DNA from 3 places in the Coralloluteibacterium thermophilum genome. Region 2 is predicted to be linked to each of the others. Evidence: predicted binding sites of a transcription regulator. Region 2 holds the regulator's gene; each other region holds the start of a gene.
What was found. Region 2 encodes sigma-54, which starts transcription at its own class of promoters, with help from an activator protein. Its sites were predicted from a motif close to TGGCACGNGCNTTGC; they were not measured.

Region 1 (3,239 bases), on a different contig from region 2:
AGGGCGTCGTAGGGCGTAGGGCTCAAGGCCTGGGGCCTGGGACCTGGGGTTCTGGAGGGGCGGGAGTCGCCAGGGCGTCGTGCGGGGTGGGAGTGCCTTCGGTCGCGACGCCTGCATGACTCCGGTCGCCACCGGAGCCGCTCCAACAGCTCCCTGACGCAGGCGTCGGAAATCCGTCGGCCGTCCGTCACGGGCACCCGTCCCGCTCCTCACCGAAAGCGCCCCCACCCCAACCCTCCCCCGCTGTCCGCGGGGGAGGGAGCGGGTTGCGCTTCGGCGGGAGAGGGTTCGTCCCGTGGGAGGTCCGCCGTGACATGAGAGCCCCCCGCCCGCGCGACCAGCTCCTTCCCCCGCCTGCGGGGGAAGGCGGGGATGGGGGTGAAGTGCGCGCAGCGCACTGCTTCGGACGCGTGTGGAATAGGCAAGGTGCGAGTACCGCGCAGCCGGGTTCGTCGATTTCGCGTCTGATGCCCGGTTTCCACTGAAAGCGCCCCCTCCCCAACCCTCCCCCGCTGTCCGCGGGGGAGGGAGTGGGTGCGCTTCGGCGGGAGAGGGTTCGTCCCGTGGGAGGTCCGCCGTGACATGAGAGCCTCCACGCCCGCACGACCGGCTCCTTCCCCCGCTTGCGGGGGAAGGCGGGGATGGGGGTGAACGTGCGCAGCGCGTTGCCCGAAGCGTGACTGAGGGAGCGCGCGCGATCGCGCTCCGGCCCGCTCCCCGTCCGGTCCTCACCGAAAGCGCCCCCTCCCCAACCCTCCCCGCTGTCCGCGGGGGAGGGAGCGGGTTGCGCTTCGGCGGGAGAGGGCGCGTCCCGTGGGAGGTCCCATGACGCAAGAATCGCCACGTCCATGCGACCAGCTCCTTCCCCCGCCTGCGGGGGAAGGCTGGGATGGGGGTGAACGCGCGTAGCGCGTTGCCCGAAGCGTGACTGAGGGAGCGCGCGCGATTGCGCTCTGGCCGTCTCCCGCGCCTCGCCGAAAGCGCCCCCTCCCCAATCCTCCCCCGCTGTCCGCGGGGGAGGGAGCGGATCCCAAGCCCCAAGCCCAAACCGCCCCAACACTGCGCGGGATACCAGACAGCGAATCCCTCCAGGTCCCGATTCCCGCTTCCCTCTTCCCGCCCCACCCAAAACAGGCACACCTCTTGCACCTCCCCGCGCGGGACCTCCGGAAACACGTGAGATGGCAAGCAAGGCAGACGCGGGCAAGGGTGAGAAGAAGGGCATGCCGATCGTGCTCATGATGGTGGTGATGCTGCTGGGCATCGGCGGCGGCGCCGGGGCGATGTGGTTCTTCGCCAAGGGCGCGCACGCCGACACCGGTGCCGCCGCCGCGCCGGCGGTCGCGCTGGCGGTGCCGCCGCCCGCGCACTACATCGCCATGGATCCGTCGTTCGTGGTCAACCTCGCCGACCCGGACGGCACGCGCTATCTCCAGGTCGACGTGCAGCTGATGACCCGCGATCCCGCGGCCGCGCCGGTCATCCAGGGCAACCTGCCGGCGCTGCGCAACGGCCTGCTGATGCTGTTCTCGCAGAAGCTCGCCGACGAGCTGCGCTCGCGCGACGACAAGGAGGCGCTGCAGGCCGAGGCGCTGGCCGAGGTGCAGCGCATCCTCACCGCGGAGACGGGCCGCCCCGCCGCCGAGGCCCTGTACTTCACCAGCTTCGTGACGCAGTGAGCGCGCGCGCCATCACGTCCAGCCAGACCCCAGGGACCGCCCCGTGAGCTCCGATCTGCTTTCCCAGGACGAGATCGACGCCCTCCTGCACGGCGTCGACAGCGGCGCGGTCGAGGTCGAGCCCGAGCCCGATCCGCCGGGCACCGTGCGGCCGTTCGACTTCGCCAGCCAGGACCGCATCGTCCGCGGCCGGCTGCCCACGCTCGAGATGATCAACGAGCGCTTCATCCGGCTGTGGCGCATCGGCCTGTTCAACCTGCTGCGCCGTTCGGCCGAGCTCTCGGTCGGCGGCATCGAGATGATGAAGTTCGGCGAGTACATGCACTCGCTGTACGTGCCGACCAACCTCAACCTCGTCCGCATGAAGCCGCTGCGCGGCACCGGGCTCATCGTGTTCGAGCCCAAGCTGGTGTTCACCGTGGTGGACAACTTCTTCGGCGGCGACGGGCGCTACCCGGTGCGCATCGAGGGCCGCGAGTTCACCCAGACCGAGATGCGGGTCATCCAGCTGCTGCTGCGCCAGACCTTCGCCGACCTCGTCGAGGCCTGGGCGCCGGTGATGCCGGTGGAGTTCGACTACATCAACTCCGAGGTCAACCCGCACTTCGCCAACATCATCAGCCCGCGCGACTACATCGTGGTGTCGAAGTTCCACGTCGAGCTGGAGGGCGGCGGCGGCGACCTGCACGTCGCGCTGCCCTACGCCATGCTCGAACCGATCCGCGACCTGCTCGACGCGGCCATGAGCGACCGCGCCGAGCGCGACGACACCTGGATCGAGGCCATGCGCGAGCAGCTGCGCAAGGCGGAGGTGACGCTGTCCTCCACCCTGGTCGAGAAGCGCATGACCCTGGCCCAGCTGCTGAAGCTCAAGGTCGGCGACATCCTTCCCATCGACATGCCGAAGCACGTCGCCCTGAGGGTCGACGAGACGCCCGTGTTCACCGGCGAGTTCGGCGTCGCCAACGGCCGCAACGCGGTCAAGATCACCACCATCCACGCGGCCGGGAAGCGCCGCGACGAACGAGCCCTGGCATCCCATGAGCATCAGTAACGCCGACGCGGCCATGGCCGCCCAGTTCGAGACGCTGCAGGCCGAGCCCGCGGAGGGCGGCGGCGCCGACCTCAACCTCGACGTCATCCTCGACGTGCCGGTGACCCTCTCGCTCGAGGTCGGCCGCGCGCGCATTCCCATCCGCAACCTGCTGCAGCTCAACCAGGGATCGGTGGTCGAGCTGGAGCGCGAGGCCGGCGATCCGCTGGATCTCTACGTCAACGGCACCCTGATCGCCCACGGCGAGGTGGTGGTGGTCAACGACCGCTTCGGCGTGCGCCTGACCGACGTGGTCAGCCCGTCCGAGCGGATCCGGAGACTGAAGTGAGCGCAGCCGCCGCCGCGACCGGCGCGGCCGCGCAGGCCGGCGGCTTCGCCGGCAGCGCCGCGCCGTCGCCGTCGATCGCGGGCGGCCTGTTCGCCCTGCTCCTGGTCGTCGGCCTGATCCTCGGCCTGGCCTGGCTGCTGAAGCGCCTGCCCGGCAGCGGCTTCCGGCCCACGCCCGG
Region 2 (3,239 bases):
CGAGCACGCGCGTCTCGCCGCGCTGCCCGGCGCCCCACTTCAGCAGGAGGCGTTCGCGGAGCTGGTCGAAGAGCTCGAGGGCGGTGATGCGGGCGCCGGGCATGGTCAGCCGTGCGCCGCGGCGTCGCGGGTCCGGAGCAGGCGCAGGACCGCGGCGGTGTCCGGTGCGGCGCGCAGGGCCTCGCGCAGTGCCGGATCGCCGAGCCGCTCGCTCACCTCGGCCAGCAGTTGCAGGTGCTCGCTGCAGTGCTGCGGCATGCTGAGCGCCAGCAGCAGGTCCACCGGCGCCCCGTCGGGGGCGCCGAAGTCGATGGGCGTGGACAGGCGCAGGAAGGCGGCGCACACGCGGCCGCCGTCGTCCTCCAGCCGCGCATGCGGCACCGCGACACCGTGCCCCAGCGCGGTACTGCCGATGCGCTCCCGTGCCAGCAGGGCCTGCAGTACGCGGCCGCGGCGCTCCACGGCGGGTTCCAGCAGGGCGGCCAGCCGCACCAGGGCGGCGGACTTGTCGGGCGCGCTGGCGCAGTCGATGCGCGCGGCGCTCAGCAGTCGGGCAAGGGGCATGGTCGGAGCAGTGCTAGCCGAAGTCGGCGGAACGCGCGGCGGACTCGCCGCGATGGTGGTCGGTCAGCTTCTCCTTGTGCTTGAGCACCAGCCGGTCGAGCTTGTCGAGCAGGACGTCGATGGCCGCGTACATGTTCTCCTCGGTCGCGTCCGCATGCAGGGTCCGGCCCGCGGCCAGCAGGGTCGCCTCGGCCTTGTGCTCGACCTTCTCCACCGAGAGCACCACGCGCGCCTCGAGGTGGTGGTCGAAGTGGCGCGCCAGCTTGTCGAGCTTGGTCTCGACGTAGTCGCGCAGCGCCGGAGTGAGGTCGATCTGGTGGCCGGTGAGGTCGATCCGCATGGCTGTCCTCCTTACTCGCGTGGGGTTTCGTAGCGATACAGGCGCCGCGGTGACGCCGGCGCCTACTGCAGGCGCTGGCGTTCGCTGGACGCCGGGATGTTCAGCGCCTCCCGGTATTTTGCCACCGTACGCCGTGCCACCGGGATGCCGGCGCGCTTGAGCTCGTCGGCCATGCGCGCGTCCGAGAGCGGGCGGCGCGGGTTCTCGGCCTCGACCAGCTTGCGGATCATGGCCTGAATGGCCGTGCTCGACGCGGCGCCGCCGCTGTCGGTGGCGATGCCCGAGGCGAAGAAGTGCTTGAACTCGAAGGTGCCGCGCGGCGTCAGCAGGTATTTGCGCGTGGTGGCGCGCGAGACGGTGGACTCGTGCAGGCCGACCTCCTCCGCCACCTCGCGCAGGGTCAGCGGGCGCATCGCCTCGGGGCCATGATCGAGGAAGCCGGCCTGCTGGCGGACGATGCAGCGCGCGACCCGCAGCAGGGTGTCGGCGCGCGTCTCCAGGCTCTTGATGAGCCAGCGCGCCTCCTGGAGCTGGCCGCGCAGATAGCTGGCGTCCTCGCGCGCGGTCGTGGCGATGAGCCGCTCGTAGTGCCGGTTGATGCCCAGGCGCGGCTGCTGCCCCGAGGCGAGCGCGACGCGCCACACGCCGCCCTGGCGGTAGGCGACGCAGTCGGGGGCGACGTACTCCGGCGCCAGCGGGCTGACCTGCGCGCCGGGGCGTGGGTCGAGGCTGCGGACCAGGGCCACGGCGGTGGTCATCTCCCCGGCGGGCACGCCGAGGGTCGCGGCCAGCCGCTCGGCGCCGTGCCGCGCGAGCGCCTCCAGGTGGCCCTGCACGAGGGTCCGCGCCAGCGCCAGCCCCGGGGTGTCCGGCGCGAGCACGCCGAGCTGGATGCGCAGGCAGTCGGCGAGGTCGCGCGCGCCGACGCCGACGGGATCGAAGTGCTGCACGGTGCACAGCACGGCGCACATCTCCTCGGGGCTCGCGTCGATCTCCGGCAGCAGGCCGGCGCGGATCGCCTCGACCGGCTCGGCCAGGTAGCCGTCGTCGCCGATGGCCTCGATCAGCGCGGCGCCGATGACCCGGTCGCGCGGGGAGAGCGCGGAGAGGTGCAGCTGCCAGAGCAGATGGTCGTGCAGGCTGTCGGGCGCGACGCCGCCGCCGTCGAAGTCGTCCCCGTCCTCCCGCTGGCCGCGCGCCGGCTCGGTCGGCTCGCTCCATTCCGGTTCGTAGTCGAGCGGGGGCTCGGTCTCGGGCTCCGGCGCGGCGTCGGCCGGCTCGGCGGTGCGGACGTCGTCGGCGGCCGCGGGCGCGGGGTCGGGCTCGGCGTCCTCGGGCCGCTCGAGCATGGGATTGCTCTCCAGCGCGGCGTTGAGTTCGGCTTCCAGCTCCACGGCCGACAGCTGCAGGAGCCGGATGGCCTGCCGCAACTGGGGCGTCAGGGTCAGCTGCTGCCCGAGGCGGGTCTGGAGGCTCGCTTTCAGCACGATGCAAGGATAGCCGTTGCGGACGGCAAGGCCAGCACGGCGGGACGTGGCGCTACAGGCGGAAGCTCTCGCCGAGGTAGACGCGGCGCACGTCCTCGTTGGCGAGCACGGTCTCCGGCGTGCCCTGGGCGAGGACGCCGCCGCCGCTCAGGATGTAGGCGCGGTCGCAGATGCCGAGCGTCTCGCGGACGTTGTGGTCGGTGATGAGGACGCCGATCCCGCGCGCCTTGAGGTGGCGCACGATCCTCTGGATCTCGCCCACCGAGATGGGGTCGACGCCGGCGAAGGGCTCGTCCAGCAGCATCATGCGCGGGCGCGCGGCCAGGGCGCGGGCGATCTCGACGCGGCGCCGCTCGCCGCCCGAGAGGCTCGCGCCGAGCTGCTCGGCCACGTGCGAGACCTGCAGCTCCTCGAGCAGGGCGGACAGTTCGCGCTCGCGCGCCTCGCGGGAACCCAGGTCGCGGCGCAGCTCCAGCACCGCGCGCACGTTGTCGGCGACGGTCATGCGCCGGAACACCGACGGCTCCTGGGGCAGGTAGCCGAGGCCGCGCTGGGCGCGGGCATGCATCGGCAGCCCGGTGATGTCGTGGCCGTCGAGCACGATGGAGCCGGCGTCCGCCGCCACCAGCCCGACGATCATGTAGAAGCAGGTCGTCTTGCCGGCGCCGTTGGGGCCGAGCAGGCCCACCACCTCGCCGGCGTCCAGGGTCAGGCCGAACTCCTTGACGACCTCGCGCTGCTTGTAGCGCTTGCGCAGGCCCGTGGCGACCAGCATCAGTTGCCCTGCGCCGTGCGCGGCTGGATGACCATGCGCACGCGCTCGCCGGACTGGCCGGCGTTCACGCGCG
Region 3 (3,239 bases), on a different contig from region 2:
CGGTCTGGGTGAAGCCGCGGAAGACGTAGTCGCTGTCAGCGTCAGCGAACCGCCGGTCTCCGCATCCGCCGTGGCGCAGGCGCCCGACAGCACGACCGCCGCGGCCAGGCGCGGCGTCCATCCCTCTCGATCGAACATGACAGCCTCTCCGTCGGATTGGCCTCCCCGTCATCGTTCTCGTCGCGCGGTGCGTTGCCCTCTGCCCGCGCTGGCGCATCCCTGCGCGCGTCTCCCGCAACGACGCAGCCCGGCGCGGGGCCGGGCTGCGGGTGTCGCATCAGATCGCGTAGTAGAGCTGGAACTCGAGCGGGTGCGTCGCCGCCCGGAACTTGGTGACCTCCTGCATCTTCAGCGCGATGTAGCCGTCGATGAAGTCGTCGGAGAACACGTTGCCGGCCTTGAGGAACTCGCGGTCGGCGTCGAGCGCCTCCAGGGCCTGGTCGAGCGAGTGGCACACGGTCGGGATGCCCTTCTCCTCTTCCGGCGGCAGGTCGTAGAGGTCCTTGTCGGCCGGCTCGCCCGGATGGATCTTGTTGCGGATGCCGTCCAGGCCCGCCATCAGCAGCGCGGCGAAGGTCAGGTAGCCCGACTGCACCGGATCCGGGAAACGCATCTCGATGCGGCGCGCCTTCGGGTTGGACACGTAGGGGATGCGGCAGGACGCCGAGCGGTTGCGCGCGGAGTAGGCCAGCATCACCGGCGCCTCGAAGCCCGGCACCAGGCGCTTGTAGGAGTTGGTGGAGGCGTTGGTGAAGGCGTTGATCGCGCGCGCGTGCTTGAAGATGCCGCCGATGTAGTACAGCGCCATCTCCGACAGGCCGCCGTAGCCGTCGCCGGTGAACAGGTTGGTGCCGCCCTTGGCCAGCGACTGGTGCACGTGCATGCCGGAGCCGTTGTCGCCGACGATGGGCTTGGGCATGAAGGTCGCGGTCTTGCCGTTGCGGTAGGCGACGTTCTTGATGACGTACTTGGTCGTCAGCAGCTCGTCGGCCTTCTTCACCAGCGAGTTGAACTTGGTGCCGATCTCGCACTGGCCGGCGTTGGCGACCTCGTGGTGGTGCACCTCGACCTCGATGCCGAGGCTGGTCAGCACCTTGCACATCTCGGCGCGCAGGTCGTGCAGGGTGTCGCTGGGCGAGACCGGGAAGTAGCCGCCCTTGACGCCGGGACGGTAGCCCGAGTTGCCGCCCTCGTAGCGCTTCTTCGAGTTCCAGTGCGCCTCCTCGGAGTCGATCTCGAAGAAGGTGTGGCCCATCTCGTTGGCGAAGCGGACCGAGTCGAACACGAAGAACTCCGGCTCCGGGCCGAAGAAGGCCTGGTCGGCGATGCCGGAGGACTTCAGGAAGGCCTCGGCGCGCTTGGCCACGCCGCGCGGGTCGCGCGAGTAGGACTGCATGGTCGCCGGGTCGAGGACGTCGCAGGTCAGGACCAGGGTCGGGTCCGCGGTGAAGGGGTCCACGAACGCGGTGTCGGGGTCCGGCAGCAGGACCATGTCGGACTCGTTGATGCCCTTCCAGCCCGGGATCGAGCTGCCGTCGAACATCTTGCCGTCCTCGAACAGGCCCGGCTCGATGATCGAGGCGGGGTAGGTGACGTGGTGCTGCACGCCGCGCATGTCGACGAAACGGAGATCGACGAACTCGATGTCGTGGTCCTTGACGAGCTTCTCGGGGGTGTTGCTGGTCACAAGCGACTCCGTGGGAGTGAAGAGTGCATCAAGGACAGCAAGGGCCGTGCCAGCGCGCCGCGAACGCAAACCTTTGAATCCATTGCGGCAGCGGCGGCAGCGGCGGCCGCCCTGCACCACAGGGGTGCGCTTTCGGGCGACCCTGCACCGGAATGGTGCGCACGGCCGGGGTGGGGCCGCTGCGGCAGGGCCGCTATGCTTGCCCTTTTGCCGGCACGCCCATGCCAGACCTGCTGTCCGCCCTGCTCCTGGGCATCCTCGAGGGGTTCACCGAGTTCCTGCCGGTCTCCAGCACCGGCCACCTGCTGATCGCCCAGCACTGGCTCGGCGCGCGCTCGGACTTCTTCAACATCGTGATCCAGGCCGGCGCCATCCTCGCCGTCACCCTGGTGTTCCGGCAGCGGCTGTGGGGCCTCGCCACGGCGTGGAACCGGCCGGACAACCGTGACTACCTGCTCAAGATCGGCGTGGCCTTCCTGGTCACCGCCCTGGTCGGCCTGCCGGTGCGCATGGCCGGCTGGGAACTGCCGGAGGCGGTCACGCCGGTCGCGCTCGCGCTCATCATCGGCGGCATCTGGATGATCACCGCCGAGCGCATCGCCGAGCGCCTGCCCGGCCCCGGCAGCATCACCTGGACGGTGGCGGTGCTGGTCGGGCTCGCCCAGGTGGTGGCCGGCGTCTTCCCCGGCACCTCGCGCTCGGCCGCGGCGATCTTCATCGCCATGCTGGCCGGCGCGCGGCACCGCCCCGCGGCCACCGAGTTCGTGTTCCTGGTCGGCATCCCGACCATGTTCGCCGCCAGCGCCTACGCCTTCCTCGAACTGTGGAAGGACGGCGCCATGGGCGACGAGGCCTGGGGCGACGTCGGCGTCGCCTTCCTGGCCGCGGCCGTCACCGGCTTCGTCGTGGTGAAGTGGCTGCTCGGCTACATCAGGTCGCACCGCTACACGCCGTTCGCGGTCTACCGCATCGCCCTCGGCGTGGCGCTCCTGCTCTGGCTGCCGGCGGGACGATGAGGCGCGGCGGCGGGCCGCGACGCCCGCCGCCGGCCGCGCTCAGCCCGCGGGATCGACCGCGGGGTTGAGGCTGTAGCGGCCGTGCACGGCCGCCTCGGCCAGCACGTGGCCCTGGATCGCGCGCAGCAGGTCCGGCGCCGCGAAGCGCGCCGGGAGATCGAGCTTCTCCACGTCCAGCGCGAAGACCCGGAAGATGTAGCGGTGCACGCGCAGGTCGTTCGGCGGCGGATACGGGCCGTCGTAGCCGAGGTAGTCGCCGCGCATGCCGGCGTCGCCCGCGAACCACTCGGTGTAGCTGTTGAGGCCCTGGCGTGCGCCCGCCGGGCCGCGGGGATCGCGCTTGCCGCCCTTCTCGAAGCCGTCGGCGGCGCTGCCCGCGGGGATCTCGGTCACCGTCGCGGGGATGTCCGCCACCGCCCAGTGGTAGAACTCGCCGCGCACGTGCTCGACCGGGATGGCGACGCCCTCCTTGCCGGCCAGGCTGGCATCGGTCGGCGCATCGGGGTCGATGCACACCAGGGCGAAGCTGCGCGTGC

Region 1: a site for sigma-54 is predicted at 1,133-1,147, ahead of ACFO3Q_RS03975 (flagellar basal body-associated FliL family protein). Genes of this name have one in related genera too.
Region 3: a site for sigma-54 is predicted at 1,725-1,739, ahead of glnA (type I glutamate--ammonia ligase). Genes of this name have one in related genera too.

What each region holds. Positions count from the first base shown of each region.
Region 1 is NZ_JBHSGG010000007.1:98,345-101,583, reverse strand. Features, by position in the region: gene ACFO3Q_RS03975 (flagellar basal body-associated FliL family protein) at 1,182-1,679, shown strand; gene fliM (flagellar motor switch protein FliM) at 1,723-2,733, shown strand; gene fliN (flagellar motor switch protein FliN) at 2,720-3,061, shown strand; gene fliO (flagellar biosynthetic protein FliO) at 3,058-3,239, shown strand, end outside.
Region 2 is NZ_JBHSGG010000017.1:68,421-71,659, forward strand. Features, by position in the region: gene hprK (HPr(Ser) kinase/phosphatase) at 1-103, opposite strand, end outside; gene ACFO3Q_RS06500 (PTS sugar transporter subunit IIA) at 106-564, opposite strand; gene hpf (ribosome hibernation-promoting factor, HPF/YfiA family) at 578-904, opposite strand; gene ACFO3Q_RS06510 (RNA polymerase factor sigma-54) at 967-2,388, opposite strand; gene lptB (LPS export ABC transporter ATP-binding protein) at 2,444-3,166, opposite strand; gene lptA (lipopolysaccharide transport periplasmic protein LptA) at 3,166-3,239, opposite strand, start outside.
Region 3 is NZ_JBHSGG010000011.1:69,917-73,155, forward strand. Features, by position in the region: gene ACFO3Q_RS04610 (TorF family putative porin) at 1-121, opposite strand, end outside; gene glnA (type I glutamate--ammonia ligase) at 278-1,687, opposite strand; gene ACFO3Q_RS04620 (undecaprenyl-diphosphate phosphatase) at 1,909-2,703, shown strand; gene ACFO3Q_RS04625 (YbhB/YbcL family Raf kinase inhibitor-like protein) at 2,743-3,239, opposite strand, start outside.